4 regions of the Shewanella decolorationis genome follow, and region 3 is predicted to be linked to each of the others. Evidence: predicted binding sites of a transcription regulator. Region 3 holds the regulator's gene; each other region holds the start of a gene.

Region 1 (8,320 bases), 320 kb from region 3:
TCGCTTAAGTTTTTTACTTAAGTTTTTAGCTTTAGGTCACTTCGTTAAACACTTGACCTTAATGATTTGGTAAAACAGTAAGATAGCCCTAAAGAGGAGTTTTTATTGTTGAATGTGGGTTTACTCTTAAACCTCAGTTTAGTGTTGTTGCTTGCGGGCTGTAGCTTTCAGGCGAGTCGCCCCGCACCTGTCGAAAGTCTTTCCCACAGTTATTCCAAACATAACAAAGGCCACATTAAATCTAATTCATATAAAGTTAAGAAAGGTGACACCCTTTACTCGATCTCTTGGGCAGCGGGTAAAGATTTCGCCGAAATTGCTAAAATTAATCAATTAGATAAATCGTACACCATCTACCCTGGACAGATTTTATATTTAACGAATGATCGTGGGCAACATGGCAAAGGCTCTACTACTTTAGGTGGAAGTAATTCTGCGTCTAAAGGGCAAAATAAAGCAAATTCTGTTGATAAACAATCAGCTAGTAACAATTCTTCCACTAAAAACTTGTCAAGTGAACAGCAGAAAAAAACACTTGATCAGAAAGCCAAGCCTGCGTATTCTGCAACAAGTGCTCAACAAAATATTAACTCTTCGCTCGTTGCACCGACATCAACACTGCCAGACAGTGTGAGTCAGTGGCAATGGCCAGTAAGAGGTAAATTGATTGGGACATACTCTGCCAATGAGCAGGGAAATAAAGGAATTAAGATCGCAGGAAAACGCGGAGATATCATCAAAGCCGCTGCAGATGGGCGGGTGGTATACGCAGGTAGTGCTCTTAGGGGTTATGGTAATTTAGTGATTATTAAACATAGTGACGATTACCTTAGTGCCTATGCTCATGCAGATCAGATCTTAGTCGAAGAAAAGCAACATGTCCTTGCTGGACAGACAGTTGCAAAAATGGGCAGTACAGGTACCAATCAGGTAATGCTTCGCTTCGAGATCCGTTACCACGGCCAGTCTGTTAACCCACTTAACTATTTACCTAAACAATGATTGTTTAGGGCCTTGTTGGCATGGAGGGTAAAAAATTGCAGTAATTCAAGCAGTTTACATTAGGTTTGGGAGATTTGATCATGAGCCGCATAAATAGCACTGCCGCAGAAGAACTAGTAGATTTTTCCGTCGATACCGCAGAGTTTGATCTCGATAAAGAGGATATTGCCGCTGATTTAGTTCAAGAACTAGGACTCGAACAACAGGTTCAAGATGACCTGCAAAAAAATCTTGATGCCACCCAACTCTATTTAGGTGAAATAGGGTTTTCCCCACTGCTTAGCGCAGAAGAAGAAGTTTACTTTTCCCGTAAGGCCTTAAAAGGCTGCGAAAAATCCCGTAATCGCATGATTGAGAGTAACCTGCGACTCGTGGTTAAAATTGCCCGTCGTTACAATAATCGTGGCCTAGCGCTGCTGGATTTAATCGAAGAGGGTAATCTTGGCTTGATCCGTGCGGTGGAAAAATTCGACCCTGAAAGAGGCTTCCGTTTTTCAACCTATGCGACCTGGTGGATCAGACAAACCATAGAACGTGCCATCATGAATCAAACCCGCACGATTCGCTTGCCAATCCATGTTGTAAAAGAACTCAACGTGTATTTACGTACGGCTCGGGAATTAGCGCAAAAACTTGACCACGAACCTACTGCAGAAGAAATTGCCGAAAAACTGCAAGTATCCAGTGTTGATGTCAGCCGTATGCTGAAGCTTAACGAGAAGATCACCTCTGTCGATATCCCCTTAGGTGGCGATAACGACAAGGCCTTACTCGATGTGCTTGCCGATGACGACAACGTAGGCCCAGACTACAAAGTACAAGATGAAGACATTTCTAACTCAGTGGTCAAATGGCTCAACGAACTTAATACCAAACAAAGAGAAGTGTTAGCACGCCGCTTTGGTTTGTTAGGTTATGAACCCTCAACCCTTGAAGACGTGGGCGCAGAAATTGGCCTCACCCGTGAACGTGTTCGCCAAATTCAAGTGGAAGCCCTTAAACGCTTACGTGATTTGTTAGGCGCTCAAGGTCTCTCTGTCGAGGCACTATTTAGAAACTAAGGTTTAGAGACTAAAGTTTAGAAACTAGGCTTAGAAATTAAGGTTCAGAGACTAAAGTTAAGAGGTTAAAGTTAGAAGACAAAGGATTTGAATTTAGCCTTAAACCAGTTCAATAAGTCATAAAAAAACGCCCAATTTTCAGGGCGTTTTTTTATGCTTTCACGTTTATGCTATCGCGAGTTTTCACTCTATGTGTTAGCTCAAGCGTTTTAGCTCGTAGAGTAAATCTAGCGCCTGTTTTGGGGTCAGGTTATCGGGATTGATGGCTTTTAATTTGCTGACGGCTGGGTTCTCCACCGGCTCAGGCAGGGCTAACAGGGTTTGGATTGGTGCCCTAGTGCCGTTAACATTAGCACCTTCCATTTGATTATCGCGGCTCTCAAGCTGATGTAACTTGTGTTTTGCCGCCTTAATCACCCGAGCTGGCACCCCGGCAAGGGCCGCAACCTGTAAGCCATAACTCTTACTGGCCGCACCTTCTTGCACCGCGTGCATAAAGGCGATGGTGTCTTCGTGCTCAATCGCATCGAGGTGCACGTTATAGACGCCAGCCATGAGTTCCGGTAATTGTGTTAACTCGAAATAATGGGTCGCAAACAGCGTCATTGCGCCGACTTGTTGCGCTAAATATTCCGCTGCAGACCAAGCTAATGACAGACCATCGTAGGTTGAGGTGCCACGGCCAATTTCATCCATCAAGACTAAACTCTGTGCGGTCGCATTATGGAGAATATTTGCCGTTTCTGTCATTTCCACCATAAAGGTTGAACGGCCAGAGGCGAGATCGTCTGAGGCGCCAATCCGAGTAAAAATCCTATCGATAGGGCCTATGATGGCGCGATTTGCTGGCACAAAGCAGCCAATATGGGCCATTAGGGTGATAAGCGCCACTTGGCGCATGTAGGTCGATTTACCGCCCATGTTTGGACCGGTAACAATCAACATCCGGCGTTGATTGTGCAGGGTGACAGGATTGGCGATAAAAGGCGTTTGACTCACACGCTCAACCACAGGGTGGCGACCCGCTTCGATTTTTACCCCGATTTCGCTGCTCAGTTCTGGGCAGGTATAGCCTAAGGTTTCGGCACGTTCGGCAAAGTTACTCAGCACATCGAGTTCGGCTGCCGCTCTGGCAAAGGCTTGTAGTTCATGCAACTTGGGGAGGATTAAATCAAATAATTCGTCCCAAAGTTGTTTTTCAAGGGCAAGCGCCTTACCTTGGCTCGACAGCACTTTTTCTTCGTATTCCTTAAGTTCAGGCGTGATGTAACGCTCCATATTCTTAAGGGTTTGACGGCGCTGGTAATTTAATGGCACTTGCTGCGATTGCAGGCGACTGACTTCGATGTAGTAGCCATGCACTCGGTTGTAGCCAACCTTCAACGTGGCAATGCCGGTACGCTCTTTTTCCCGCGCCTCGAGCTGAACAAGATAATCAGTAGCCCCTTCACTTAAGCCTCGCCATTCATCTAACTCGGCATTGTAGCCTTCGCGGATCACGCCGCCATCACGGATAAGCATGGGCGGGTTATCGACAATGGCGCGCTCAAGCAGCTGTTGCTCTTCGGGAAATTCACCTAAGAGTTGGCCTAGTTTCACCATATGGGGCGCACTTAGCTGCGCGAGTGACTGCTGCAACTGAGGCAATAGGTTTAATGCTTGGCGTAGGCGGGCAAAATCCCTTGGACGAGCGGTACGCAGTGCCAGCCTTGCCATGATACGTTCGATATCGCCTAGGGCTTTAAGCTGCTCATGCAATGACTCATGGGCCGTAGTCTTGAGTAATTCATTCACGGCCGTTTGACGAGCAAAAATCTGGGCATGGTCCCTCAACGGCTGATGGATCCAGCGTTGCAACATCCGGCTGCCCATCGCTGTTGCGGTATTGTCAAGCACGGCTGCTAGGGTGTTATCTCGACCACCACTCAGATTTTGTGTCAGCTCGAGGTTACGGCGCGTTGCCGCATCCAAGACAATCGTATCGGTTTGATTGAAGCGGGTAATGGCATTGATATGGGGTAGGGCGGTGCGCTGGGTGTCTTTCACATATTGCATTAAGCAGCCAGCCGCTTGCAGCGACAGCCGCGCATCGGTAATCCCAAAGCCGTGCAAATCCTTAGTGCCAAATTGAGCCAGCAGCAGTTTAATGCTGGTATCGTAATCAAACTCCCATTCAGGGCGACGACGCTTGCCTTTGAAATGGTTCAATAATTCCATAGCGCCAAAATCTTCGCTATAGAGAATTTCGACTGGATTAGTACGTTGTAGTTCGGCTTCGAGGGATTCCTTCGTTTCTAATTCAGCAATCACGAAGCGGCCGGAAGACACATCGAGGGTCGCGTAGCCAAAACCAACTTTACCTTGGTAAACCGCGGCTAACAGATTGTCTTGTCTCTCCTGCAACAGGGCTTCGTCGGTCAAGGTACCTGGGGTGACAATACGCACCACTTTTCGCTCAACTGGGCCCTTTGAGGTAGCAGGGTCACCAATCTGCTCACAGATCGCGACCGATTGACCTATTTGAACCAGTTTGGCCAGATAGCCTTCAACCGCATGGTAAGGAATACCTGCCATCGGGATCGGATCGCCGCCACTTTTGCCGCGGGCCGTAAGGGAAATGCCCAATAATTCAGAGGCGCGTTTTGCGTCATCATAGAAGAGTTCATAGAAGTCACCCATACGATAAAACAGCAGCATATCGTGATGCTCTGCTTTCATAGTCAAATATTGACGCATCATAGGGGTATGTTTTTCTAAATCATCGGTATCTATAGGATTCATTAAATCGTTTTCGTCCGTTATGCCGGCCCAAAGCGGGGAAATAAGTCGTACAGTAATGGGATAAAATCAGTGAATGTGCACTGTTACTGTCTAAAATAAATTGACGCCAATCTTAGCAATAATTTTCTGAAAATTGACCCTTAAACCATGGATATTCACTGATATCCTGACAAATCTGCAGCACGAGTCGGTAAAAGCTTGTCTCAACGGGAAAATTTTCTGACTGAAAAATAAATCATTCACAGGTCTTGATACTGTATGATTGTACAGTATACTAGTCAGCAGATTATGACAAAGAGCTTCGCTTTTTGATCACCCGCTTTATTAAATTGAATATCACTTTTGACAGTACTGATACTGTCTAGATGAGGGAACAGGAATGAAGGTCGATCCAAACAAAGAGAAAGCACTTGCTGCGGTATTGAGCCAAATTGAAAAGCAATTTGGTAAAGGCTCCATTATGAAGCTGGGCGAAGACCGCTCTATGGATGTTGAGACTATTTCTACTGGTTCACTTTCCCTTGACGTCGCCTTAGGGGCTGGCGGTTTACCAATGGGACGTATCGTTGAGATTTATGGTCCTGAATCATCAGGTAAAACGACGCTGACATTAGAAGTGATTGCCGCCGCTCAGCGCGAAGGTAAAACCTGTGCCTTTATCGACGCCGAGCACGCGCTAGACCCTATCTATGCTAAAAAGTTAGGCGTAGATATCGATAACTTACTGTGTTCACAACCCGATACTGGTGAACAAGCCCTTGAGATCTGTGATGCGTTAACCCGTTCTGGTGCGGTAGATGTGATCATCGTTGACTCGGTTGCGGCATTAACACCCAAAGCGGAAATTGAAGGTGAAATTGGTGATTCACACATGGGCCTAGCGGCGCGTATGATGAGCCAAGCGATGCGTAAGCTCGCGGGTAACCTCAAGCAATCGAATACTCTGTTAATCTTCATCAACCAAATTCGTATGAAGATTGGCGTAATGTTTGGTAACCCAGAAACCACAACGGGTGGTAACGCGCTGAAATTCTATGCTTCTGTTCGTCTCGATATTCGCCGTACCGGAGCTATCAAAGAAGGCGATGAAGTGGTAGGTAACGAGACGCGTGTTAAAGTGGTTAAAAACAAGGTTGCCGCGCCATTTAAACAAGCTGAGTTCCAAATTCTTTACGGTCAAGGTATCAACCGTACTGGTGAGTTAGTCGATTTAGGTGTGGCTCATAAACTGATCGAAAAAGCCGGTGCATGGTACAGCTATAAGGGTGACAAGATTGGTCAGGGCCGTGCAAATGCCGGTAAATATCTGACTGAAAACCCAGAAATTGCTGCTGAAATCGATAAAACACTGCGTGAATTACTGTTGAGTAACCCAAGTGCATTGTCTTCATCTTCTTCTGATGATGAGAGTAACGAAGGTAATGTTGATTTCGAAACAGGCGAAGTATTCTGAGCCAGTCAGCCCGTCAAATCGCGGTCGCGCTGTTAGCGCGCCGCGACTATTCCCGCCAAGAAATCCGCTCTAAACTGCTCGAAAAAGGCTTTGAAGTCGTTGATATCGAGCCTGTGCTTGATGATTGTGAAGCATCTGGCTTTATCAATGATAAGCGTTATGCCGAGCTTCTTGTTCGCAGTCACATTACCCGTGGTCATGGGCCTATCCGTATTCGTCAAGCCATTGCCCAAAAGGGGCTTTCAAAGGATTGTATCGAAGCCGCGTTATCGGCAAATGATCATGATTGGTTTGAGCTAGCAAAAGCCAAAGCCATCAAAAAATATGTCACCCCTAAAGTCACCGAGGTTAAAGGCTCACAATCCCGTGAGCTAGTAGCGAAAGAAAAAGCCAAACGGGTGCGGTTTTTACTGAGCCAAGGCTTTAACTACGAACAAGTCTCCTATGCCTTAGATTATGACCCTTTGGCAGATAATGATGACTAATTTCATGGCATAAACTTGCCGCCCTAGGCTTGTCTGTTCATTGTCTTGTACGTTCGGCCGCGGGTGCTGGTTCGGCTCATCTTTAGCGCTTGGCTTTTGTGATAAGCCATGTCTTAGCAGCAAACTCACCGAAAATATGAGATTCCTAAGCCTATATCGCTATTCAAGGCTGGTCGTCTTTCCTTAGTCTGCTTATAATGCTGGGCAAATAGAAATACGGCTACCTTATGGTGTAGCTGGTCATGCTTACCCAATTCAGGACGATTTCATGTATCAAACGACAGCAGCGCTTAGAAGTGCTTTCCTCGAATTTTTCCGCAGCAATGGTCACCAAGTTGTGGACAGTAGCTCTCTTGTACCAGGCAACGATCCCACACTGTTATTCACCAACGCCGGTATGAACCAGTTCAAGGACGTGTTTCTTGGCATGGACAAACGTAGCTATACACGTGCGACCACTGCCCAACGCTGCGTCCGTGCGGGTGGTAAACACAACGATTTAGATAACGTTGGTTACACCGCTCGTCACCATACTTTCTTCGAAATGCTGGGTAACTTCAGCTTTGGTGATTATTTCAAAGAAGATGCGATTCGTTTTGGTTGGACCTTCCTGACCGAAGTATTAAAGCTACCGAAGGAACGTCTGTGTGTAACTGTTTACCAAACGGACGATGAAGCCTTTGAAATTTGGAATAAAAAAATTGGTGTTGCCGCTGAAAACATCATTCGCATCGGCGACAACAAGGGCGCGCCATTCGCTTCAGATAACTTCTGGCAAATGGGTGATACAGGTCCTTGTGGCCCTTGTACCGAAATTTTCTACGATCACGGCGATCATATTTGGGGCGGACGTCCTGGTAGCCCAGAAGAAGATGGCGACCGTTTCATCGAAATCTGGAACATCGTATTCATGCAATACAATCGCCAAGCCTCTGGTGAAATGTTACCGCTGCCAAAACCCTCTGTCGATACTGGTATGGGTATCGAGCGTATCGCTGCGATTATGCAAGGCGTGCATTCAAACTACGAAATCGATATTTTCCGCGCCTTGATTGCTAAAGCGGCCGAAATCATCGGTGTGACTGACTTATCTAATAAGTCGCTGCGCGTTATTGCCGACCATATCCGTTCATGCGCCTTCTTAGTTGCCGATGGTGTGATGCCATCAAACGAAGGTCGTGGCTATGTACTGCGTCGTATTATTCGCCGCGCCGTGCGTCATGGTAACAAGTTAGGCGCCACCGAAGCTTTCTTCTACAAGTTAGTTCCGACGTTAATTGAAGTGATGGGCGATGCTGCTAAAGGTCTTGCCGATACCCAAGTGATTGTTGAAAAAGCCCTTAAAGCGGAAGAAGAGCAGTTCGCCCGTACGCTTGAGCGTGGTTTAGGTATTCTGGATAGCGCATTAAACGAATTGCAGGGCGACACCTTGGACGGTGAAACTGTCTTCAAACTGTACGATACCTATGGCTTCCCAGTGGATTTAACCGCTGACGTATGCCGTGAGCGCAACATTATCGTCGACGAAGCGGGTTTCG
Region 2 (8,320 bases), 2.3 Mb from region 3:
TAAGACTCTGTAGTAGTCTGCAACTGGAGAAATCCCTACAGAGTTACTTTGAGTTTATTCGGGATGAACTGCCTATTGATGGGCTATTTGTGAATATTTTTCGCAAACAATTTAATGATATACAGTTTATCGCCCATGTAGATAACACCCATTGCTGTACGCTCGATAAGCGCGTCCAAATTCCTGAGAAGATGGCGCAATACTTAGAAGATCCCGAGCGACCAAGGGTTAGAATTGTTAACGATATTGAGCATGATCCTGTTACTGCATTAGTCGCACCGCAAGTGATTAAAGATATTCGGTCACTGATTATCTTGCGGATGTCGATAGAAAATACCCATCTTGGGATAGTCGGTTTTTATGCCAAAACCACTGGAGTATTTAGGCCCCGCCATGCGGACTTAATCGCACCGCATATGCAAAACCTCGCGCTGATCACGGCGCTGAATTTAAGGGATCGCAACTTACTCAAAGAGAATGAAGCGCTCTCAAAACAAAACGTGAGTCTACGCCGCACCTTAGATGTTCAAAATGGCGTGGTTGGCGCTAATTCTGGCCTGAAACAGGTAATGCAACAGGTGCAATCCATCGCCAAAATCAACACCACAGTGTTAATGCTTGGGGAAACGGGCTGTGGCAAGGAAGTCATCGCCAACGCCATTCACGAATTATCGGAACGCTCGGGTAAGCCTTTTATCAAGGTAAACTGTGGCGCCATTCCTGATACCTTGATTGACTCCGAGCTTTTTGGTTATGAAAAAGGCGCATTTACTGGCGCCGATTCACGCAAAATTGGCTACTTCGAGCAGGCCAACGGCGGCACGATTTTCTTAGATGAGATAGGGGAATTGCCGCTTTCGGCCCAAGTTAGGTTACTCAGGGTACTGCAAAATAGTTGTATCACCCGCGTTGGCGGCCACGATGCGGTGCAACTCGATATTCGTATTGTGGCCGCAACCCACAGAAACCTTCAGGCCATGGTGCACAGAGAAGTGTTTAGGGAGGATCTCTGGTATCGGCTGGCGATTTTCCCCATCGAAATCCCATCACTCAGACAAAGACGCACAGATATACCTCTGCTGGTACAACATTTTATCGAGCAGCTCAGTGCCAAATTCAATTTACCGCAGCTGCCAAGAATCACCCCAGAACAACTGAATATTCTCAACCAATATGGCTGGCCTGGGAATGTGCGCGAACTCATTAATGTGCTCGAGCGCGCCATCATTCAGCACCCTGCAGGGCCGCTGGATTTTAGTTTTCTGGCGCCACAAAGCCTCGAAGCCGTGAAAACCCCATCCAATCAAACCGTGATTATTGATCCAAGTCATGCCAGCGATAAGCTGGTACCGCTAGAGGTGATGACCAAAAAATATATCAGCCATGCCCTAAGGATCACAGGAGGTAAACTCTATGGCCCAGGCGGCGCCGCGGAATTGCTGGATATCAATGCCAATACCCTACGCAGTAAAATGAAGAAGTTAGGGATTGTGTAATGCATAGTGTAATACATTGATAAGAAATGGATAGTTATGAAAAAGGCCACAATATGTGGCCTTTGATTTATGTTGCCGAGTTAGTGGGTCAATTAGAAGAAATAACGAATACCAACGGCATAGTTGTTATCCTGCAGATCTTCGTAGGCTTTATCGTCCATATCGCTGAAATCGATTTTGGCTTCGGCATACATAATAGTGTCGCGGCTATAGCGATAATGCAGGCCTAGTACGGCAAATTGACGGGTCCATTTACCTTGGATGACGGTGTTTTCATCGGTGTCCAAATCTTGGTAAGTCAGCAATAAGCTAGGTACGAATCCGTTATCGTAGTGGTAAGCGACGATAAATTCGGCGCCAGTTGAGTCGTAAAGATCGCCACCGACTAACTCGTTTTGCTCACTCTTATGGGCGTTAAAACCAACATATAGGCCGTCGGCATCACGACCCGGCGCATATTGGTAGAAGCTGCCGTATTGGGCGCCGATACCGATGATTTGATTGGTATTATCGACGTCTTTACCCGCAAGATTGCCGGTGAAGTCACCACGGTTAAAGCCCGCTAACACCTTAAATTTATCGGTGAAGTAGTAAGTGGCACTCGCCCCATAGCTAGGATCGAAGCTCAGCTCAGAACCATCGTTTAAGGCGTTGCCTAAATTGTCATAAAGCGCCACATCGCTATTTTGCTTAGAAGCGTATTGCACCGCGATATGCAGATTGCCAAAGGTATTACGGTATTGCAGCGCCGCATCCGCACGCCCCGCGCCGGTGAGGCCGCCATCGCCGAAGGTATAAGCACCGACAGACCAACCGGTAAAGGCATTGAGTACGTCAGTGGTGTAAGCCACATCGTAATAAGCCCCCCACTGCTTACCAAAGGTGAGCGAACCCCATTTGTCGTGCGACATGCCGACATAACCTAAACGATTAAAGAGAAAATCTGAGGTTTTTGAAGCCGATAACTGACCGCCACCTTGACCTTGGGTATAGATCAGACCATCGTCACTGGTGACCATGTTAATGCCCCATTCGGTATGGGCAAAGGAGCGCCAGCCGTTTTTCTCTTGGCGGTCGAAACGAAATCCCACGCGGGAAAAGTTATCAATTACTGAGGTTTCGTGGCCATCGTTTAACGCCGCAAAGCCTAGCCAACCCATCATATTGACGCTATTGGTTTGATCGTTATACAGCTCGACCGCTTGAGTTGTACCAGTGAGCAGCACCGCAGGGATCATCACTGCAAGCAATTTCTTTTTCATATCATCTACACCTATTCATTCAGCTAAATCATAAATAATCTTATGATTTAATTGGTTTATTATATTCTCCAGCCAAGACAAAGCAGTTAGCATGCCACGGGGCGGAAAAGCTGAGTTTCAAGGTGTTTTTTAGAAGTGGATCCGCCAATCACGAAATATCGTGATTGGCGGTAATTAAATATCGCGGAATAAATTAAATATCGTTACCAAATCCCGTGGGTTAGCGACAGTTTGATCACATATGTGTCATCAGGCTTGGGCGACCGCTTTGCTCGTTCGCCGTCTAGGCGCAGTCGGTTTAGCGGTTGTGGAGGTGGTAGATGCTGCGGCTGAATTGCTAGCATTCCCTTTTTTAGCGCCAGTACGGGCTTTTTTCCCGCCAGCAGCGCCTCTGGCTCCCGCTTTTCGATAACCGGACTTTTTAGTCGCGGCACGCTTAAAGCCCTGCCCCTTTAAGCCATTGAGGGCTGAGGGTAATTGAGCACCCGCATTTTCGATTAAGTTTTTTAGCGTCCCCAGCAGTGGCTGCATAAATCCTTGATAAGAAATTTCTTTATGGCAGATACCGTTCAGACTTGCCTCCCACAGCGCCGTCATATCGGGCGTCGTGGCGCTAAGGGGTAAGCTATTGATTAAGCCCTTGCCCACCTCCGTTGCCACAATCGACTTGCCCTGACGCTGAATAAAGCCTCGCTTAAACAGCAGTTCAATAATGCCTGCGCGAGTCGCTTCCGTACCTAAGCCATCGGTTTCCTTTAAAATTTTGCGGATCTCGGGATCAGTCACATAACGGTTAATCCCCGTCATGGCGCTCAGCAAGGTCGCATCGGTAAAGGCCTTGGGTGGTTGTGTTTGCTTCTCGACTAATTCACCTTGGTGACAATGAAGCACTTGCCCTAAGGTAAGCGGCGGTAGCTGACCAACATATTCTCCTTCCTCTGTGTCATTGTCGCCTTGCACAAAACTCGCTGTGGATGATGCGTCTTTTCGTTCGTTCTCTTCTCTGGCAAACAGCTGTTTCCAACCGAGGGACTTATCCTGTTTTGCCTTAGTTTTAAAAAGACCACCTTCGATCGTCACCTCGACCGTGGTTTCACTGTAGCAATAGGCAGGATAAAACTGCGCCAAATACTGACGAGCAATATGCAGATAAAGCTGTCTTTCCCGCTGGCTTAAGCCAACTAAATTAGGCTGTTTTTCCGTTGGTATAATGGCATGGTGGGCATCGACTTTTTTATCATCCCACGCCTTAGATTTAAGCCGAGGATTCGGCGCCTCAGCCTGTGCGACTAACTCGGGCGCACCGCCTGTAATGGCCGCTAATACCCCGCTTGCAAGCCCATGCTGCTCTGTGGGCAAATAACGGCTGTCTGAGCGTGGATAGGTGATTAGCTTATGGCGCTCGTATAAACTCTGGCAGGTATCGAGCACGTCCTTCGCGCTCATACCAAAGCGCTTGGCCGCATCGATTTGCAGCGCTGATAAACTGTAGGGCAAAGGCGGATTCTGCTGCTTATCCTTAGTGCTTAACTGGGTCACTTCGGCGGGTTTATCGGTGATCCGGCGCACCACATTTTGCGCTAAGCCCTTAGCGAGCACGCGCCCTTCCTCATCCATATAGGGTAAGCAGGCTTCACTGGGTTGCCACTTCGCCGTGAAAGCCTGATCTTTGTCCGTCACTAAGTGGGCCAGAACCTCATAAAAAGGCTTAGATTGAAAGTTCGCGATTTCCTCATCGCGGCGCACAATAAGTCCAAGGAGCGGGGTCTGTACTCGACCGACTGATAGCACGCCCTGATAGCCAACCTTTTTCCCTTGGATGGTGTAGGCCCGCGTCATATTCATGCCATAGAGCCAATCGGCGCGGCTTCGGGCAAGTGCCGAAGTCGACAAAGGAATAAACTCACGGTTACTGCGAAGTTGCGACAAGGCACGTTTCACCGCCTGCGGATTTAAGTCGCTGATAAGGAGTCGCTGCGTTTGTTGTAATTTATCGCCCGTCACGCCCAAATAGGCGATCACTTCATCAACCAACAACTGCCCTTCGCGGTCGGGATCGCCCGCATTCACTAAGGTATCGGCCTGTTTCACCAGCTTTTTAAGCACTGCGAGTTGGCTGCGGGTCGCGGCCTTAGGTTTAAGCAACCACTTCTCAGGCACAATGGGTAAATGCTCAAATTTCCACGATTTAAACTCTGGATTATAGGCATCGGGTTCTGCCTGTTCGAGCAAGTGCCCCACACACCAAGACACACAGTTACCGTTTGCGTCTTCAATAAACCCGTCACCTTTTTTGTGGGGTTTAGGCAGCACATCGGCAATTGCACGCCCAAGGCTTGGTTTTTCAGCAATATAGAGGATCATATCTACATTAAACACTGGATATAATTACAGTGTAATTTAGCCCAAAGCGGACAAGAGTGCAAACCGCCATTTAACCTAGAGGGTCGATTGAACACGATGAATGGCGATGGAACACTAAAGCTGTGTAAATTTAGTTGAGAACAATTCTCATCTAAAACTAAAATCCCTCGTATCCGTTACAAGGAATTGAGAACAAGAGATGAATACACTGACCTTGCCCTGTCATGCGAAACCCGCCTTTAAACCAGCGCTAGTATTAAGATTCAATCAATTAATGCTCTTTCATAGCTTATTGTTATTGGCGTTAAGTCTACTTTGTGAAATGGGGCTAAAAAGCTTGGGGCTTGAGGCGCCTTTCCTCTCTTGGGCTTTTATCCTGTTTCTACCTGTGGCGGTGAGCCTGTCTTTGCTATTAAAACATCGCGTTAGCCGCCGCAGTCTGGCATGGCTTTTTGGACTATGGATGCTGCTATGGCTGGTAATTTAAGCCAAGTTTACTTTGCCTTGCACGAATACCGTCCCCGCTATCCACTTTGGCTGAGTTAATAGTCTCGATCAATTCGCCTTATCTCCCCGCTTTTCTCAATGATTCAAGTTGCTAGATTATGAATCTCAATACTGCAGAGATAACACGCTGCAAAATAAAGCTCCTCAGTAACCACACCAAATAAAGAACGTTAAATTATCAATTATTTAACAACTTTAGCTATGAAGCGGCTTAAAAAGCCGTTATGTTGAAGCTCTTAGACGTGCGCACACGTCTTAACCTTAGGCCAAAGTGGCCATTTGGTACCCAAACTTACAAGCAAATTTCTTAAAAACTCTGCAAAAACAACAGAATATTGGAGTTGAACTATATGAATGAGATTGTTAATGCGGTCAACAATATCGTTTGGAGCCCCGCACTCGTTTATCTTTGCCTCGGTGTAGGACTCTTTTTCTCCCTGCGCTCACGTTTCCTACAGTTACGCCATTTACCCGAAATGATCCGTCTAATGTTTGATGGCAAAAGCACTGATGCTGGCGTGTCTTCCTTCCAGGCTTTAGCCATGACCTTAGCGGGTCGTGTGGGAACCGGTAACATTGCTGGTGTCGCCACTGCGATTACCTTCGGCGGTCCGGGTGCATTGTTTTGGATGTGGATGGTGGCGTTTCTGGGCGCCAGCTCCGCATTCGTTGAATCCACCTTAGGACAAGTCTACAAAGAAAAAATCAACGGTGAATACCGCGGCGGCCCCGCCTTTTATATTGAAAAAGGCTTAGGCATGAAGTGGTACGCTTGGACATTTGCCATTGCGACTATTTTTGCCTGCGGGATTTTACTGCCTGGCGTGCAAGCTAACTCCATAGGTTCTAGCCTAAAAACCGCCTTCGATATCGATCCTAACGTCACAGCAGCCATTCTTGCGATGCTATTAGGTTTCATTATTTTTGGTGGCGTAAAACGTATTGCCCACTTTGCCAGTACCGTAGTGCCCTTTATGGCACTGGGTTATATCATCGTCGCTTGCGTGATTATTGCCCTTAACATTGGCCAGCTGCCCGATATTATTATGTTGATCCTAAAAAGCGCCTTCGGACTCGATGCAGGCTTTGGTGCGATTCTCGGTCTTGCGATTATGTGGGGGGTAAAACGCGGTATTTACTCAAACGAAGCGGGCCAAGGTACTGGGCCGCACGCTTCTTCTGCCGCCGCAGTGAGTCATCCAGCTAAACAAGGTTTAGTGCAAGCCTTCTCAGTGTATGTTGATACCCTGTTTGTCTGTTCTGCCACCGGCTTTATGCTGCTGATCACGGGTTTGTATAATGTGCAAGGCCCTGATGGTGCCGCGCTTTATACCGGGATTGCGGGTGTCGCAGCAGGCCCAGGTTATGTGCAAACCGCGATGGAAAGCATGATGCCAGGCTTTGGTAATATGTTCGTTGCCGTTGCGCTGTTCTTCTTCGCCTTCACCACCATTGTGGCCTACTACTATATTGCCGAAACCAACATTGCCTATATCAATCGCAAGGCGAATCGTCCTTGGCTCACTGTGGTACTGAAAGTAGTGCTGATGGCCTCAACGGTCTATGGCACAGTGAAAACCGCCGATTTGGCCTGGGGCATGGGTGATATTGGTGTGGGACTGATGGCATGGCTAAACATTATCGCCATTATTCTGCTGCAACGCATCGCCTTTACTTGCCTGAAGGATTATGAGTCGCAACAAAAACAAGGGATTGAGCCGTTATTTGACCCTGAAAAACTCGGTATTCCCCATGCAGACTATTGGGTTGAACGCAAAAATGCGCAGGATGAACTCGCGCAGAGTCAAACGAGCGAGCCTCCAAAGCTCTCCTAAAGATTAAAGCTCCAAATAACAAAGCCAGTGACTTATCACTGGCTTTTTTGTTGCGCGTTATAAGGTGCACCCGCTTAACGCCAAGCACACACTCAACTCATCTTATGGATGGCAAACGTTGTGTAACTCTAAGTTAGTGCCAATGTCCTTATTACGGTCGGCTTTGGCATCGTCGTTACGTAACTGAGTTAAGTGGTCGAGGTAAGATTGGTCAACATCGTTAGTGATGTAGTGACCGTCGAACACTGAGGTTTCGAAACGTTTGATCTCTGGGTTTTCCATTCTCACCGCTTCAACCAGATCCGGCAGATTTTGGAAGATAATCCCATCGGCGCCAATCAGCTTAGCAATTTCATCGGCATCACGACCGTGGGCAATCAGTTCATTCGAGGTTGGCATATCGATACCGTAAACGTTCGGGAAACGGATCTCCGGTGCCGCCGAGGCAAAGTACACTTTCTTCGCACCCGCTTCACGCGCCATCTCAATGATTTGTTCTGACGTGGTACCACGAACGATAGAGTCATCGACTAACAGCACGTTCTTCCCCTTAAACTCAGTGTTGATGGCGTTGAGTTTACGGCGTACCGATTTTTTACGCTCCTGTTGACCAGGCATAATAAAGGTACGGCCGATATAACGGTTCTTCACAAAACCTTGGCGGTAAGGTAAGTCCATGCAACGGGCGATTTCTAATGCGATATCGCATGAGGTTTCAGGAATAGGGATCACCACGTCGATATCATGGTCGTACCATTCTTTTTTGATCTTTTCACCGAGCTTGGCACCCATGTTCACGCGACTGGCGTAAACAGAGACATTGTCGATAGTCGAATCTGGGCGCGCAAAATACACG
Region 3 (8,320 bases):
TGCATGCCGTGGAAACCCGTCAGCAGGAAAAAGGTGTTGCCATACACGCCCGAGGTGAGCGTTAGCCCCATCTCATGGTAGGCATGGCTGTATTCCTCTGCCTGCAAAGCAAGGAAGCTAATTCCGAGCAAAATCGTGAGTCCCAACCAGAGGGTGATGGCCGAACGCTTACCCTTTTCTAAGCTGGTATGGGCGAAATGCAGCGTGACAGAGGAGGTTAGCAGCACAATGGTGTTGACTAGCGGTAGTCCATTCCATGGCATGGCTTCGGTTTTGGTGCCATCCGGCGTGGTGAGGAGTGGCCAAACAGCCTCGAAGTGTGGCCACAGGACTTCGTGGGTCATGGCATTGTTGGATGCGCCGCCGAGCCAAGGTACTGCGACCATGCGGGCGTAAAATAAGGCGCCGAAGAAGGCGGCAAAGAACATCACCTCGGAGAAGATAAACCAGCTCATGCCTTGGCGAAACGATCTGTCCATTTGATGGGAGTAAAGGCCCGTCATCGATTCCTGAATAACGGTTCTAAACCAGCCTACAAGCATAAATAAGATCACGGCTATGCCTGCTAGTAGAATATAGCCGCCACCGGAAGCGCCAGATTTGAGTTGATGAACAAAATGTCCTGCACCAAAGGCAATTAAAAACAAGCCGATAGCACCAACAATCGGCCAAGCACTCTGGGCGGGGACGTAGTAAGTCTCATGTTTAGTGGTCATTTTGCAGCTCCTTGCTCTATGGCAGACGCTAACTGCTTGTCGGTAATGTCGTAGAGGGTGTAAGAGAGGGTTAAGGTGTGGATCGACTCGGGCAATTGAGGGTCCACGAAGAAAATCAACGGCAGCTCAGCGCGACTCGCAGCCGCTAAGTGTTGTTGGTTAAAGCAAAAACATTCGGTTTTATTGAAATAAGCCGCACCTTGTCCGGGCGAAATAGAGGGAATCGCCTGGCCCACAGTCGCTCTATTCGAGACGTTTTGCGCCAGAAATGCCGTGTGAATGAGTTCGCCCGGATGCACTTCGAGCCGCTTAGTTTGAGGCTCAAATTTCCACGGCATCCCCGTCTGCACCTGCGAGATAAACTCGACCGTTACCACGCGGTTCTTATCTACAGTGATTGCCTGATAACTGCTGGCAGTATTAGAGGTTTTGCCATTAATACCCAGTTCTTCGCACAGCACATCGTAGAGCGGTACTAAGGCGAACCCAAAGCCAAACATCGCAAGGCAGCCCAACACTAGTAGGCTGATAAGCTTACGGTTTGACTTGATGTTGGGCTGATGGGGTTGGCCTTGCATGTTATTTCACCTCGGGTGGCGTGGTGAAAGAGTGGTAGGGTGCGGGGCTTGGTAGAGTCCACTCTAAGCCTTCACTGCCTTCCCAAGGTTTGGCGGGCGCCTTTTCACCACCCCGAATGCACTTAATCACCAGCACAAGGAAGATCAGCTGAGATAGCCCAAAAGCAAAACCCCCAATCGATACGATTTGGTTTACATCGGCAAATTGAATCGAGTAATCGGGAATGCGCCTTGGCATACCCGCAAGACCCAAGAAGTGCATCGGGAAAAACAACACGTTGACCGAAATCACCGAACACCAAAAATGCCACTGGCCGAGCTTTTCGCTGTACATATGTCCGGTCCATTTAGGCAGCCAGTAATAGGCCGCCGCCATGATGGAGAAAATCGCACCCGTGACCAACACATAGTGGAAGTGAGCCACCACAAAGTAAGTATCGTGGTATTGGAAGTCGGCTGGCGTGATGGCGAGCATCAAACCCGAGAAGCCGCCAATAGTGAACAGGATAATAAAGGCTACGGCGAACAACATTGGGGTTTCAAAACTTAGTGAGCCGCGCCACATGGTCGCTACCCAGTTAAACACTTTTACCCCTGTCGGCACGGCAATCAGCATAGTGCAGTACATAAAAAACAACTCGGCAAACACGGGCATACCGGTGGTGAACATATGGTGCGCCCACACGAGGAAGGACAGAATCGCAATACTCGCCGTGGCATACACCATGGATGAATAGCCGAACAATTTCTTGCGACTAAAGGCCGGAACTATGGCGGAGATAATGCCGAAGGACGGCAAAATCATGATGTAGACCTCGGGGTGACCGAAGAACCAGAAGATATGCTGGAACATCACAGGGTCGCCGCCGCCTGCTGCCTCGAAGAAGCTAGTACCGAAAAACTTATCGGTTAACACCATAGTGACGGCGCCCGCGAGTACGGGCATCACGGCGATCAGCAAGAAGGCGGTAATCAGCCAGGTCCAGACAAACAGCGGTAACTTCATCCATGTCATACCGGGGGCACGTAGGTTGACTATGGTTACGATCACGTTGATGGCACCCATGATCGAACTTATCCCCATGATATGAATAGAGAATACAAATAATGCTGTGCTATCAGGACTATAAGTGGTCGAGAGTGGTGCGTAGAAGGTCCAACCGAAGTTAGGGCCGCCGCCTTCCATAAACAGTGAGCTCAACAATATGGCAAAGGCGAAGGGGAGGATCCAAAAACTCCAGTTATTCATCCGTGGAAGCGCCATATCGGGCGCGCCAATCATCATCGGAATCAACCAGTTCGCTAAGCCTGTAAAGGCCGGCATCACGGCACCGAATACCATAATCAGCCCATGAACCGTGGTCATCTGATTAAAAAAGTTAGGTTCAACGAGTTGTAATCCTGGCTGGAAGAGTTCGGCGCGGATCACCATGGCCATAGCGCCACCAGTTAAAAACATAATAAAGCTAAACCATAAATACAGGGTGCCAATGTCCTTGTGGTTAGTGGTGAGTAACCAGCGCATGATGCCTTTAGGTGCACCGTGATGGTGTTCATCATGGGCGGCAATTTGATCTTGAGTCAGTGTGCTCATCTTAATCCCCTACTGTCCATGGCGAGCAATATCAGCGGGTTGCACTGTATCGCCAGTATTGTTGCCCCATGCATTGCGCTCATAGGTAATGATGGCGGCAAGCTGTTGTGGCGTGAGTTGTGTGCCAAATGCCTGCATCGCCGTGCCCGGTTTACCGTGCATCACAATGTCGATGTGATTGGCGACCGGCCCCGTTGCAATTGCGCTGCCAGCAAGGGCGGGAAAGGCGGGAGGCATACCTGCACCTGTTAGCTGGTGGCAGGCGGCGCAAATCGTGGCATAGGTTTTTTCCCCTTCGGCCATCAGTTCATCATGGCTAAGCGTGGGGAGACTCGCGGGGGCGACACTGGCGGCGGGTTCTGTCGCAGCCTCGGGCGCATCGGTGGTTGCAGGGGGCGGAGTCGTGGCTACTGGTTCGCTATTGGTGCCTCCGGATTTATGGGCGTCAACGTCTTTGGCTTGTACCGCATCCCCCGTGTTATTGCCCCACGCATTACGCTCATAGGTAATCACGGCGGCTATTTCTTGGGTCGTTAATTGTTTGCCAAAGGCTTGCATGGCCGTACCCGCTTTACCATTGAGCACGATTTCAAGATGGCCGCTCAGAGGCCCTGTCGCAATGGGGCTGCCTTTGAGGTGTGGGAATACCCCCTGTAAACCTTCACCGTTAGGTTGGTGACAGGCCGCGCAGTGACCAAGGTAAACTTGCTCACCCTGAGCCATTAGCTCTTCTTTCGTCAGTGTTTGCGATAAGGCGGCTTGTGCGGCTTGCGCTGCGGCATTGGCGGCTTGTTTTTGTTCTTCAACCCAAGCATCGAACTCGGCTTCGGGCAATGCTTGCACCACTATCGGCATAAAACCATGGTCTTTACCGCAAAGCTCGGCACATTGGCCACGGTAAATGCCGGGTTTGTCGATACGGGTCCACGCCTCGTTGATAAAACCTGGATTAGCGTCTTTTTTAACGGCAAAGGCGGGCATCCACCATGAGTGGATAACATCCTCTGAGGTCATCAAGAAACGGATTTTACGATTGATCGGCAGGACAAGGGGCTTATCTACTTCGAGTAAGTAATGTTCTCCTTTGGCCTCCGCGCCTTCGATTTGAGGCCTTGGGGTTGCGAGAATGCTGTAAAACTCAATATCTTGATCGAAGTAGCTATAATGCCATTTCCATTGGGAGCCAGTCACTTTGACTGTAAGATCGGCATTGCTGGGATCTTCCATAGCAATCAGAGTTTTTGTGGCGGGAATCGCCATTAAGATCAGAATGACAAAAGGAATGATCGTCCACGCGATTTCGACTTTTGTACTTTCATGGAAGTGAGACGCGACCGCGCCTTTGGATTTTCTGTGGTTGATCATGGCATAAATCATAATGCCGAACACCACTAAGCCTATGGCGCAGCAGATATACAGAATCGTCATGTGCAGGTGATATACCTTGCCACTGATTTCTGTTACGCCGGGGGTCATGTTGAACCGCATGTCCGATGCGGCCAACGGTGGGGCGAATAGCACCACGAGTAAACAATACAACCATTGCTTCACAAGACTTCTCCTCTGCCAATTGCGAATAGCAACTACAAAGAAGAGCAACACAGTAAGTCTCAACTCTATGCAAACTCTTCAGTTCCCAAAAAAGCTTTTTTGACTTCAACGTGCGTTGGCGGCTTACTTTTGATTAAGTATTGTTACTGCTGGTATTAGCCACACTGGCACATACTGCTGAATTAACTCATTTTCTCGACTTGTGTGGGCAAGAGATATTCGATAATTTGCCGATATTTCTGCCTAAACGGGCGATATATTATGCTCGCCTAAATCAACCATACTTGCTGTTTAAAAATTGATCAAGATCACTTCTTTTTCTAATTGTCTGAAAAATTGCCAAAAAAAGCCCCACATTCACAGGTGAGGCGGCTTTCAAGGCTAAATACGCAGTGCAAAAATTTTAATGAACAGAGCTAAAAAAACTACCTTGGGCAAAGTGAGCGGGCTGCTTGAGTGTCGCGTCCGCAGTCGAGTGATTTACGACACCTTCGAGCACTATTCCCATGGCGCGGGCGCTCTTGGCCACAATTTGCAAACGACGATTGTCACGGGCATCGAGTGAGTGGATCCAAGTAATTACTGCGCTTGAAGTGCCACTGGTTAATGCTTTTTCCATAGCCCACAGGGTTTCGACTTCATCTTTCGCATGGACTAAAAGTACGCGGTCCATACGCACGCCAGCGCTGGCCAGTAACTGCTTGTAGCCAATACTAGGTGGGTTGATGAGTACGACCCAGCGGCCTTGTTGGCTCAGTTGTGCTAACTGCTTGCTAAGTTGCATTAGCTCTTGGCGCCCTTTGCTCTCGGTAGGCATAGTGATGATAGGCGTATGCTGCCAGTCTGTATTGGTTTCGCGTACCGCATCGAGCCATAAACCGGGGTGACGCGGGGCATTACCTAGTAGTTTGTTCATAGCCAATCTCCATTGCGGATCACCCCTACGGCGAGCCCTTCTATTGTTAGACTTTGGAAACTTAAATCGACTTTAATTGGGGAGTAATCTTCATTCTCTGCATGTAGATAAACGAGATTCCCTTTCTTTTCAAAGCGTTTAACTGTTACATCATCGTCAACGCGAGCAACCACAACTTGGCCATTGCGCGCTTGCTGTACTTTATGAACGGCGAGCAGATCCCCTTCGAGGATACCGATGTTCTTCATACTGTCGCCTCTGACACGCAGTAAGAAATCGGCGGCAGGGTGGAACATGCTGGGGTCGACTTGGTAATACTGTTCGACATGCTCTTGAGCGAGGATAGGTTCGCCTGCCGCCACTTGGCCAATCAGTGGCAAGCCTGATTCGCTGTTATCTTCTTCCTCAACTGGGAGGCGGATCCCGCGGGAAGTGCCAGGCATGATCTCGATGCAGCCTTTTTTCGCCAATGCCTTAAGGTGTTCTTCGGCGGCATTTGCACTTTTAAAACCCAAACGTGTGGCGATTTCGGCCCGGGTGGGTGGCATGCCAGTCTCGGCAATATTACGTTTAATCAGCTCTAAAATTTCGGCTTGGCGTGGCGTCAACGGTCTCATGTTCTTTCCTGTTTTTCTATACAGTTACTGTTAGTATATACAGTATTATTCGTAGTGCAAGTATTAACCACTTTTTAACGCGATTGGAGAGTATTAGCGAATGTTCCCTAGAATCTGGTATTCTATGGGGCTAATGAACGTACTTACATTGCATAAGAATAATGCCTAAACAAGACTCTCTTTGGTTGAAATCATTACGCTGGATCCAAAAACACTTAGTGCACACTATTGTTGTGCCGCAGGATCCCTTTGCCGATCTGAATCTGGACGCCTCCAGACCGCTTGCTTATGTAATGAAAACAGAATCCTTGAGTGATATTGCTGCGTTAAGCGAGATCACTACTAAGCTGGGTTTGCCAAGCCCCTACGAGCCGCTCGTGGTCAATGGCGTTGTTGCGCCCCGCGTCGTTTGTCTCGAAGGGCGTAAGCCTTTGTTTGGCGAGCGTGCCAGCAATGAGCCATTCCTCGAATGTTTTATGCGTTTGTTGGCCGTCCATAAAGAAAAGCCTGAGTTAGATATTCAGCTGGTGCCTGTCAGCCTTTATTGGGGCCGTACTCCGGGTAAAGAAGACGACACCATGAAGGCGGCTGTGCTTGAGCGCGAGAACCCCACTTGGTTACGTAAGTGCTTGATGATCCTATTTTTAGGCCGCCACAACTTTGTTCAGTTTTCTAATGCGGTATCGCTGCGTTATATGGCCGACGAGCACGGCACCGACATGGGGATTGCCCACAAATTGGCGCGGGTAGCGAGAGTGCATTTCCGCCGTCAGCGCAAGGTGATGACGGGACCTGTGCTGCCTAATCGTCAGGCGTTATTCCACTCTCTGCTGAAATCAGAATCCTTACGCAAGGCGATTCAGGAAGAAGCGGCGAGTAAGAAGATTTCAGAAACCCAAGCTCGTGAAACAGCAATTGAATATCTTGATGAAATTGCAGCGAATTATTCCGACAGTCTAGTGCGTATTGCCGAGCGTTTCTTAACTTGGTTATGGAACAAGCTCTACAGCGGTATCAATATCAAAGGTGCCGAGCAAATCCGCCAGCTTCACCATGATGGTCACGAGATTGTGTATGTACCTTGCCATCGCAGCCATATGGATTACCTGCTGTTATCCTACATTCTGTATTACCAAGGCATGGTGCCACCGCATATTGCGGCGGGGATTAACCTAAACTTCTGGCCAGCAGGGCCGCTGTTCCGCCGTGGAGGGGCTTTCTTTATTCGCCGTAGTTTTAACGGCAATAAACTTTATACGGCCGTGTTCCGTGAATATCTCGATCAGCTGTTTGCTAAGGGATATTCGGTGGAGTATTTCTCTGAGGGGGGACGTTCTCGTACCGGTCGTCTATTGGCGCCTAAAACGGGCATGATCGCCATGACGATCAACAGTGTGCTGCGCGGCATCGAACGCCCAGTCACCTTAGTACCTGTGTACTTAGGTTACGATCACGTGATGGAAGTGGCGACCTATCACAAGGAGCTGAGTGGTAAGAAAAAACAGAAAGAATCTGTATGGCAAGTCTTTGGTGCTATTCGCAAATTAGGTAATTTTGGCCAAGGTTATGTCAACTTTGGTGAGCCGATTACACTGCAAAACTTCTTGAATGAAACGGCGCCTAACTGGCGCATTGAAGTGGCCGACGATCCTGAGCAAAAACCCACTTGGTTAACCCCAGCGGTGAACGTGTTAGCGAATCGTGTGATGACCCGCATTAACGATGCTGCTGCCGCCAGTTCAATTACCTTAACCAGCTTAGTGTTGCTGGCGTCGGAGCAAAATGCCCTTGAGCGTTGTTTACTCGAGCGTCAGTTAGATTTGTACCTAACTTTGCTTAAGCGTGTGCCTTACACTTCGTTTACTTCAGTGGCCGAAGGTGATGGCAAGCACTTAGTGCAGCAAGGATTAGAGCTGAATAAGTTCTCCATCAATGCCGATCCTCTGGGTGAGATAGTGTCGATTGATGAGAAACAAGCGATCTCAATGACTTACTATCGTAACAATATCATCCACTTGTTTATCATTCCGTCGTTAATTGCCAGCTGTTTAACCAACAATAAGCAGATTTCAAGAGCTCAGATTTTGGGAATTGTGAGTGACTTCTACCCGCTACTGAAGGCGGAGTTATTCATGGGTATCAAGGATCTGCCAAGCTATGTGAATCAAGTGCTGGATCTGTTTATTGAGCAGGGCTTAGTGCAGGAAAGCGATACGCTGTCGGTGGTGACTGAGCACACTAGCCAAATGTTGTTGCTGGCCGGAAGCGTTAGCGAGACTTTGCAACGCTATGCGATTATTTTCAATCTGCTGGCCCACAGACCTAAGATGGAGCGTTCGGATCTGGAG
Region 4 (8,320 bases), 1.2 Mb from region 3:
TCCTTTGCCTTTAGCTATCTCTAAGGCTTTTTCAAGTTCATGGATTTGTTTGCCTTTCTTCTCTAAAAGCTGATCAGAAGCTTTAGCCGATAGTTCAAGGTGCTCAAGCTTTTCAGTGAGTTTGTTGGACTCGGCACGGTGTTTGGCGGCCATTTCTTCAATGATATCGAGCGCTTCCTCTTTACTACCGACTGTCAGTTGATCGCCGTCTACAATAGCTTTTAGCTCGTTATCAGGTAATTGACGCAAGCGGCGTAAGTCGCGAATCCCCATACCAGCGGCTTGCATTGCTTCAAGGGCTTCTTTACCGAACACCTCTAAGTTCTTCAAACGTTCGTCAACATTGGATTTCGACTCTCCAATCAGCTTGCAGAACTCTTCCCAAGTCCCTTGCAAAATTTCTCCTGTCGGCAATTTTAAACCTTTAAGATTTTTGTAATCCTTTGTTTCCTTTACATTTTTTAAAATTTGGAGACTGCCGACGCTGGCGAATTGCTTAACGGCGTTAGCCATTTGAATGCGACCAACGAGGATTGATGCGCTAGCTGCTCCAGCGAGTTTGTCCCCAGAAACTAGCCCTTCAATATTCGCTTCCATTTTCTGCGTGATTTCTGCTTGGGCTTCTCCAAGACGTTGCATTTCCAACCCATGCATAATTTCGGATGGGCTTGGGGGTGATGAGGGATTACTCATAGTTCTTCTCCTGCAACAGATTGATATTTTTCTTTGATTTGATGGATCATTTGTAGCCTTTGGTTTTGGTACTGATGCGCCAAGGCCAAGAGTTTTTCAGACATGCACCAGCGCTCACTTCGTCCATTAGCATCAACGGACTTTAACCAGCCCAAACGCTCCCAAGTGCATAGCAAGCGGTAAGTGGTTGTTCTGGCATAGCCGGATTGGTATTGCAGTTCATCAAGCGTTTTACCTTTAAGGGATGCGCTCGCGACAAGCTGAAACACCCTAACGGCTTTAATGGTGACATCCTTACTCTGTTTAATTTCAATCGCATTCATTGCCATGGCTCCATCAACGTCCATCAGATCATTCTGTTGTCCGCCGAGTGCTTTACGGCGGAAATTAAATGCCAGCCTTAATAATGTCGGTGAGACCCGCCAGCACACGGAGCGATCATCAAGCGCCACCTGTTCTAGCCAGTTCATCGTGGTAAAGCTCGCCAGTGCGCGATGTACCGTTGTTCGAGGTTGTCCAGACTGTTTTTGCAATTGCTTAAGTGTGCAGCCCTGGTCCCCTTGTTCAGCGACTAGCTGAAAAATGGCCTCAGCCTTGACTAACGTGTTGGTGTTTCTGACTTTAGGAGGTTGATAACTCATACAGCTTTCCTCTTCATCATCAAGTAGCGACTTAACCCTGATCGACTAGGAGTTCTATCAGCCCCAAACTTAGCCGCTACCTCAGCTAATATGTCTGTTTGCCTCATGTATGGCAGAGAAAGAATAAAGGCTTCAACTTCTGGATCTTGACTGATTTTTGTAGGCTGGCCTCTCCTATAGGTATTGGCGCACTGTTTCAGCTCTGGTAAGGGCGATTTATCAAAATTCAAAGATAGCTTAGCTTCAGTTAGCACTGTCATCGCTTCATGCTTTTCTAAGCCTTGCAGTAACTTAGCGATAGCCATAATCAGATATTCGTTATTCATCAAACCCTCCATCCAGCTCTAATTGGGGTTGGCTGTGTTGCTCCACGTTCTGGTGATGCCAAGCAACACCTTCTAACAACTGCGTGAGTGATGAAAGGGTTTCGGCTTGATTGGCGCAGCCTTCATAAAACGCGAGGATCAAGCTGACACTTTGCGTAAATGAGGCTTGCAATTGATTAATATCCACCGCCTTTACTTTGCGGCCAGTGGGGATATCTATCAGCAGCTTATGGGCTGAATGGCCTAAATAACGTGTAACAAAATCGGCACCACAGGTCTGTTCTAACGGACGGATCATTAACGCAGGTAGGCGGCCTGACTCCATCCATTTATAGATCACCCACTTATTCGCGAGTCCCATACCATCGGCCACACGATCAACACTAAAGTTATGCTTTTGTCTGGCGACTTCGAGACATAGCTCAATTGCGTGAGGGATAGAGACGGCATTACGTTTAAGCAAACTGGTTCTAGCCATTGGAATCTCCTTTAAACAGGCATTAAACAGCGTTTCCAAAAACATCTGAGGATTGCTCCTTTTCAGTATTGCTTGGGCTGTTATGCTCATATTCGACCTCATGCCACTTTGGAGATTGCAGCTATGCCGGATTCATTGATCAGTTCTGCACGTAGCGCTTGCCCCTTAGGGCCATCCCATGTGCCCATAAGGCAATGGATAGCATTTTGTGGCTTGATTCCGTTGTTACGGCACCATTTAGTTAAAGAAGAACCCTGGCCAATAAAGCCAGCTCTCACTTGGTTGTATAAGTCACGGCTAGGGATATGATTATTGACGTTCATAGTGAAACTCCTCAATATGTATATACAATTAACAAAAAGAATACTCATTACTCAAATGTAGTATTCATATGTAGTATCGGATTGTCAATATGAATATTGAATTAAAGCTTGTAGATGTTTTATCGAGAATTGCTAAACTAAGTGATGTTTACACGGACGCTGATGTCGCAGAAGTTCTTGGAGTTAGCCCCCAAACTTTGTCTACTTGGAAAAGAAGAGGGACAATCCCTTATGAAAGGATTTGTAGCTTTGCCACTGCAAAAGATGTTTCTTTAGATTATTTATTGCTTGGCGTGAGTGGTCGTAGTTATTTAGGTGGCCTCGACCCTATGTTGTTGGAAGGTATAGGAATGGAGTTTGAAAAAACTGCTCCTGAATTGTTAACTATCCATAACGTAGGATTGATATACAACAGAGTTATTAGGCTACTGGAGCCTAACGATAACTGGACAAGGGCTGTTAGAGAGGAAGTAGCTTACTTCGCTCAAATATCTCATGCACAATCAAGGGTAGAAATAGGCAAATTACCTCCTATTTATGAAGAAGAAAGCAGAGTATTTAAGAAGGTAGGTATCGATGCTAATGAAGTCTTTGGGGTATCAAAAAATGATGATACGACATCTGTCAAACAGCATGTTTCAGGAAACAAAAATGAGGTTGCTGGTCGCGATATAGTGAAAAAAGCGAAGTAATCTCATGGCAGATGATTATGGAGTTGGTTAATGAAACAGCAACCAAACTATCAGGTTACTCAACAGATTGAGGGGCACTATCACCAAATTGCTGGCCGTGACATAGTTAACCATTGGACTATCGAACCGAATCAACCAAAGCTGTTGTCCTTATGTACTATTGAAGAATTAAGAGCTCAAAGAGACTTCAGTAAAGAAATCATCAAGGATGCTGAAGCAAAGATTTGGGGAAGTCTGCCTTCCAAAATTCTGATGATTACCTTGCCCATGTTTTTTCTGTGTAGGTATCTAGGCAATGGGGGCCAATGGTTGTTTTTAGCCTTCATTCTTGGAGTTGTTTTCCCTGGTTTTGCTCAGCTAAAGCTCATTAATAGAGAGCGGCCAGTGATAGAGGTTGAAAGACAACGCTTGAATAACATTTACTACATCCTTCGCAGCTATAAAATTGACGAGAGATAGCCTTTTTTTTGGTTAAATCATCCCAAAACGAGCCAATTTAATTTTGGCCTTCTTTATCTAATCTCGGTATTTATCGTGAAATAGGCTCTGAATTATCGTGGGTTAGATCACTACCGTGCCTGGCGTGCCCACGGTATTAACCCCCATGGCCGCGGACTTGGCGAATGCGACAGGGTTTTCACTCCCCGCGGTACTGATGACGCAAGTGATCGGTTTTTCGACGGTAATATTTCCCTATCAGGTGGCACCACTGATTTTGGCGATGCAACTGTCTCAGGAACCCCTCACCCATCTGCTGAAAGTCACCTTACCCTTAGCGCTGATAACTTTATTGCTGCTGATGCCGTTGGACTACCTTTGGTGGCTCTTACTGGGATGGATAAGCTAAGTTTTACAGCACAGGGAGTAGCCCTAGATGATGTGGAACATCCCCTTTAGTTGCGGTGAAGAATTGCCGCAACCAAAAGCCAAGCAAAAACGAACACATGCATTAGATTGGCCGTTACCAAGGTAGTCTCAAGATTATTGCTACTGTGGCACTTTCAATGGTAGCAATATGTCTGCAACTTTTTATTTGCCGTCGAACTCAACACGCTTTCGACAAGTCATCAAAATACGCTATACTGTTTTTATATACAGCACTTAAATTTTATTGTTCTTCCTATGCGTATACAAACACAGTATCCACTTTTTAGCTCCTCCGTTGCGGCGGGATTTCCTTCTCCAGCCCACGATTATGTTGAGCAATCACTCGATCTCAATGAATTATGCATTAAACATCCCACTGCGACATTTTTTGTAAAAGTACAAGGGGATTCTATGGTGGATGCGGGCATTTCCAGCGGCGACATATTAGTGGTGGATAGGTCATTGCAAGCGGCACATGGCGATATTGTGGTCGCCGCGGTTGATGGTGAATTCACCGTTAAACAATTGCAATTACGTCCGGTTGTGCAATTAATACCCCGTAATCCGGCATTTAGAGCCATTACCATCCACCATGATTCCGAACTCAACCTATTTGGTGTGGTGACTTGTGTGGTGAAAAAACTCAAATGACTGCTTCACTATTTGCCCTTGTTGATTGTAATAACTTCTACGCTTCCTGCGAACGCTTATTTCGGCCCGATCTTCAAGGTAAACCGATTGTTGTGCTCTCCAATAATGATGGTTGTGTCGTTGCGCGCTCATTGGAGGCAAAGCAATTAGGCATAAAAATGGCCGTCCCCGTGTATCAGGTGATGGACCTGATCCGCTCCCATAACATAGCGGTATTTTCGTCCAACTATGCACTTTATGCCGATATTTCAAATCGAGTGATGAGCACTCTCGAACAAATGGTGCCAAGAGTAGAAGTCTACTCAATTGACGAGGCTTTTTTAGACCTCTCTCGACTCGATAAGTGTCAAGATATCGCGGAGTTGGCTACAGAGATCCGCCAACGGATCCAACAATGGATTGGGATCAGTGTCTGTGTCGGCATCGGCCCCAGTAAAACCTTAGCCAAGCTCGCCAATTATGCCGCTAAAAAATACCCAATGACTCAAGGCGTTGTCGATTTACGCACGACAGAACGTCAACGGCGTTTAATGGCCTTGACGCCAATTGATGAAGTGTGGGGAATTGGCCGTAAAATTGCTCAACGTTTAAAACTGATGGGGATACATACCTCCCTCCAGCTCGCCGATACTCCGCCTAAACTGATCCGAGACAGCTTTTCCGTAATAGTCGAGCGAACAGTACACGAGCTTAACGGTATTGCCTGTAATGATATTCAGCAGGTCGTCGCAACAAAACAGCAAATCGTGAGTTCGCGATCCTTTGGCGAACGCATTACCCAGTTCACCGCAATGCAACAGGCCATCAATGATTATACCTGTCGAGCCTGCGAAAAACTGCGTGCAGAGGGCCAACTTGCACGCACTCTATCCGTATTTATTCGCACCAGTTATTTCACTGAGCATCAGCCCAAATGCAGTCAGGTGCTTACGGGTAACTTAGCTTATCCCAGTGACGATACCCGCGATTTCATTGCATTAGCACAGCGGCTGTTATCTAGGCTTTGGCGTGATGGCTATGCCTATGCCAAGGCTGGTGTGATGCTGGGGGACTTTTATGCACCAGGTGTGTTTCAGCTAGGATTATTTGATGAAGTCAAACCACAACCTAAAAGTAAAGAATTGATGAAACTACTGGATAGCGTTAATCACAGCGGTAAAGCCAAGATCCAATTTGCAGGGCAAGGACTCAATGCCGATTGGTGCATGAAGCGTGGCCAACTCTCTCCTCGCTATACCACACAATGGACACACATCCCGACAGTAAAATAAGCCATAGTATGCAAACAAGCCATTTGCTTACCTGTTAAGATTTGTTAAATCTCTGAAGCCTCAACAATAATGCACTTATTTTCAACAGTTAATAAGATACTCCCAATTTACCGCTTTTATCCCAACTTGATGTAGCTCACAGAATCTAAAACTCAATCAAACTAAAGACCTAGTACAAAAATTGACATTGTAAAGATAATGTTTCGTTACATTAAGATACAACCACCCACAAAACGCACGCTATGCCGTCATTATTTATTTCTTATCTCACTTAATTAGTTCGCCAAAGATTACAAATACAACATTTACGCATCAACAACACAACAATTAAGCTATTGATATTAAAGTTGTTAATGATAATTTTTCGGCTATGGAGGGCAGTTGCAAATAAATATAAGCCTTGATGAAACCCTTCCTGATCGTCATGGCATTGTTAAGGGAATGAAAATATGACTACGCAAACAACCGTCGCTCGTGCGGTTCGTTTTAGTTTACTTGCTTTAGTCTCCGCCTCGGTGACACCGCAAGTATTTGCCGCCGATGAAGCGGCTGTGATCGATAATAAAGTTGAGCGTATCGAAGTAACAGGTTCACGCATTAAACGCACCGATCTTGAAAATGCCTCCCCAATCGTGGTGGTCAGCGCTGCCGACATCGAAAAAGGCGGCTTTAACTCAGTTCAAGACGTGTTAGGTAATCTGTCGCAAAACTCTGGTGGCTCAATGACCCAGCAGGAAGTCCACGGCTTTACCCCAGCGGCGTCTGCCGTCAACCTGCGTGGTGTGGGCGCTGGACGTGTGCTGACCCTGATCAACGGCAAGCGCGTGCCTAAATATCCTTTTGGTGCCGGTGGTACCGATAGCTTTGTCGATACGGCAAACATTCCGTTAGGCGCGATTGAACGTATTGAGATCTTAACCACAGGCGCTTCGGCTATTTACGGCTCAGATGCGATGGGCGGTGTTATTAACATCATTTTGAAGAAAGACGTTGAACAAAGTACCTTCAAATACCGTCGCTCTGACACCTTCGATGGTGGTCTGCAAAACAACCAATTCTCTTTTATGACTGGCGTGAGCAGTGATAAAGCGAACTTGACCTTCTTCGCTGAGTATGAAGACCGTCAAGCGTTAAAAGCCTCGGATCGCCCAGAATGGGGCACAGATATTATTCCTGGTAACTACTATGCTGGTTACAGTTCCTATGGCGCTAACCTAGTAGACAGCAATGGCAAATTACTAAAAACCTTAAGTGCTGCCGACTGTGAAGCACGAGGCTATGTGATGATGGCCAATGGAAAGTGTGGGTTCGATCGCTCAGCGCAGCGCGACTTTTCGCCTGAGCAAAAGCGCTACTCAACAATGATCAACCTCACCAAAGACTTAAACGATAATCATCAGCTGTATTCGCGCCTCGATTATACCCATGCATCCACCTACACTGAGATTGAATCGGCAACAGTTGGCGAAGATTTTATGTTCAACGTGTCGGGCAATAACGTCACTATCATTGATGAGCTCAATGGGTTATCCCAAGTCTTCGATAAAACTACCGCCTTCGGCGGAGATTTCGCCGGTGCTGCCGATGGAGACTATTACTACACTCGTCGTATGTCTGAGTTAGGTCCGCGCACCTCTGATTTTGAGACGAACAATTTCTCCTTCTTATTAGGCAGCAAAGGTTACCTCACAGATACTATCGAATACGACACCTCATGGTCGATTGCACGTCAAACGGTAGACTCTACCACCGCAGGTTCGCCAACCTACCAAAGTATGTGGAACTACCTCACCGCGGGTACTAACGGTAATTCCCTACTGGATGTGATCTCCGCAGACGATGCTGCACTGCTGGACTTCCAAGGCGGTAAAAAGGGGCAATCCACCCTATCGAGCTTCAACGCAGGGATCAGTGGCGATGCCTTTGAATTACCGGCAGGAACAGTAGCTTATGCCGTGGGCGTCGAATACGGTAAAGAATGGTTCTATGACAAATCCGATACATTTACCACTAACGGCGGTGTCATGGGTAAAGGTGGTAGCAGCGCCCAAGGTGAACGTGAGCAATATGCAGGTTATGCCGAGGTTGCTGTACCGGTAATCGAAAACCTCACCGTCACACTTGCAGGCCGTTACGACTACTACGACGATTTATCCGATGTGGGTGGCCAATTTAGCCCACAGGTCGCGGTAGAGTATCGCCCGATTGATAGTTTGTTATTACGCGGTCTGTATGCGGAAACCTTCCGTGCACCGGATATGCAGCGCTTATTTGGTGAGCCTACCGCGGCTTATAGTACAGTAATTGATACCCCGACCTGTGATGCCGCGGGTGGATCTGGCCCTGCCTGTGAGAAGATTGACTCACTGCCCATCACT

What was found. The regulator LexA, encoded in region 3, represses DNA repair genes until DNA is damaged. The targets are predictions, from matches to a motif close to TACTGTATNNNNATACAGTA.
Region 1: recA (recombinase RecA) is a predicted target of LexA. The motif match lies at 5,097-5,116, and genes of this name have one in related genera.
Region 2: EYR25_RS06775 (DNA topoisomerase III) is a predicted target of LexA. The motif match lies at 5,135-5,154, and genes of this name have one in related genera.
Region 4: umuD (translesion error-prone DNA polymerase V autoproteolytic subunit) is a predicted target of LexA. The motif match lies at 4,234-4,253, and genes of this name have one in related genera.

Annotation. Positions count from the first base shown of each region.
Region 1 covers NZ_CP037898.1:4,124,683-4,133,002, reverse strand. The annotation lists gene EYR25_RS18480 (protein-L-isoaspartate(D-aspartate) O-methyltransferase) at 1-8, shown strand, start outside; gene EYR25_RS18475 (peptidoglycan DD-metalloendopeptidase family protein) at 106-1,002, shown strand; gene rpoS (RNA polymerase sigma factor RpoS) at 1,083-2,063, shown strand; gene mutS (DNA mismatch repair protein MutS) at 2,259-4,844, opposite strand; gene recA (recombinase RecA) at 5,224-6,297, shown strand; gene EYR25_RS18455 (regulatory protein RecX) at 6,315-6,782, shown strand; gene alaS (alanine--tRNA ligase) at 7,051-8,320, shown strand, end outside.
Region 2 covers NZ_CP037898.1:1,504,257-1,512,576, reverse strand. The annotation lists gene EYR25_RS06785 (sigma-54 interaction domain-containing protein) at 1-1,496, shown strand, start outside; gene EYR25_RS06780 (porin) at 1,589-2,758, opposite strand; gene EYR25_RS06775 (DNA topoisomerase III) at 3,008-5,122, opposite strand; gene EYR25_RS06770 (hypothetical protein) at 5,322-5,609, shown strand; gene EYR25_RS06765 (alanine/glycine:cation symporter family protein) at 5,980-7,464, shown strand; gene purF (amidophosphoribosyltransferase) at 7,567-8,320, opposite strand, start outside.
Region 3 covers NZ_CP037898.1:3,808,773-3,817,092, reverse strand. The annotation lists gene EYR25_RS17040 (cytochrome c oxidase subunit 3) at 1-716, opposite strand, end outside; gene EYR25_RS17035 (cytochrome c oxidase assembly protein) at 713-1,294, opposite strand; gene ctaD (cytochrome c oxidase subunit I) at 1,296-2,888, opposite strand; gene coxB (cytochrome c oxidase subunit II) at 2,898-4,439, opposite strand; gene EYR25_RS17020 (cell division inhibitor SulA) at 4,843-5,355, opposite strand; gene lexA (transcriptional repressor LexA) at 5,352-5,972, opposite strand; gene plsB (glycerol-3-phosphate 1-O-acyltransferase PlsB) at 6,134-8,320, shown strand, end outside.
Region 4 covers NZ_CP037898.1:326,627-334,946, reverse strand. The annotation lists gene EYR25_RS01495 (MarR family transcriptional regulator) at 1-693, opposite strand, end outside; gene EYR25_RS01490 (helix-turn-helix domain-containing protein) at 690-1,334, opposite strand; gene EYR25_RS01485 (hypothetical protein) at 1,331-1,660, opposite strand; gene EYR25_RS01480 (hypothetical protein) at 1,653-2,138, opposite strand; gene EYR25_RS01475 (helix-turn-helix domain-containing protein) at 2,237-2,461, opposite strand; gene EYR25_RS01470 (helix-turn-helix domain-containing protein) at 2,551-3,153, shown strand; gene EYR25_RS01465 (hypothetical protein) at 3,184-3,612, shown strand; partial or broken gene EYR25_RS01460 (SLC13 family permease) at 3,719-4,000, shown strand; gene umuD (translesion error-prone DNA polymerase V autoproteolytic subunit) at 4,276-4,671, shown strand; gene umuC (translesion error-prone DNA polymerase V subunit UmuC) at 4,668-5,942, shown strand; gene EYR25_RS01445 (TonB-dependent receptor plug domain-containing protein) at 6,392-8,320, shown strand, end outside.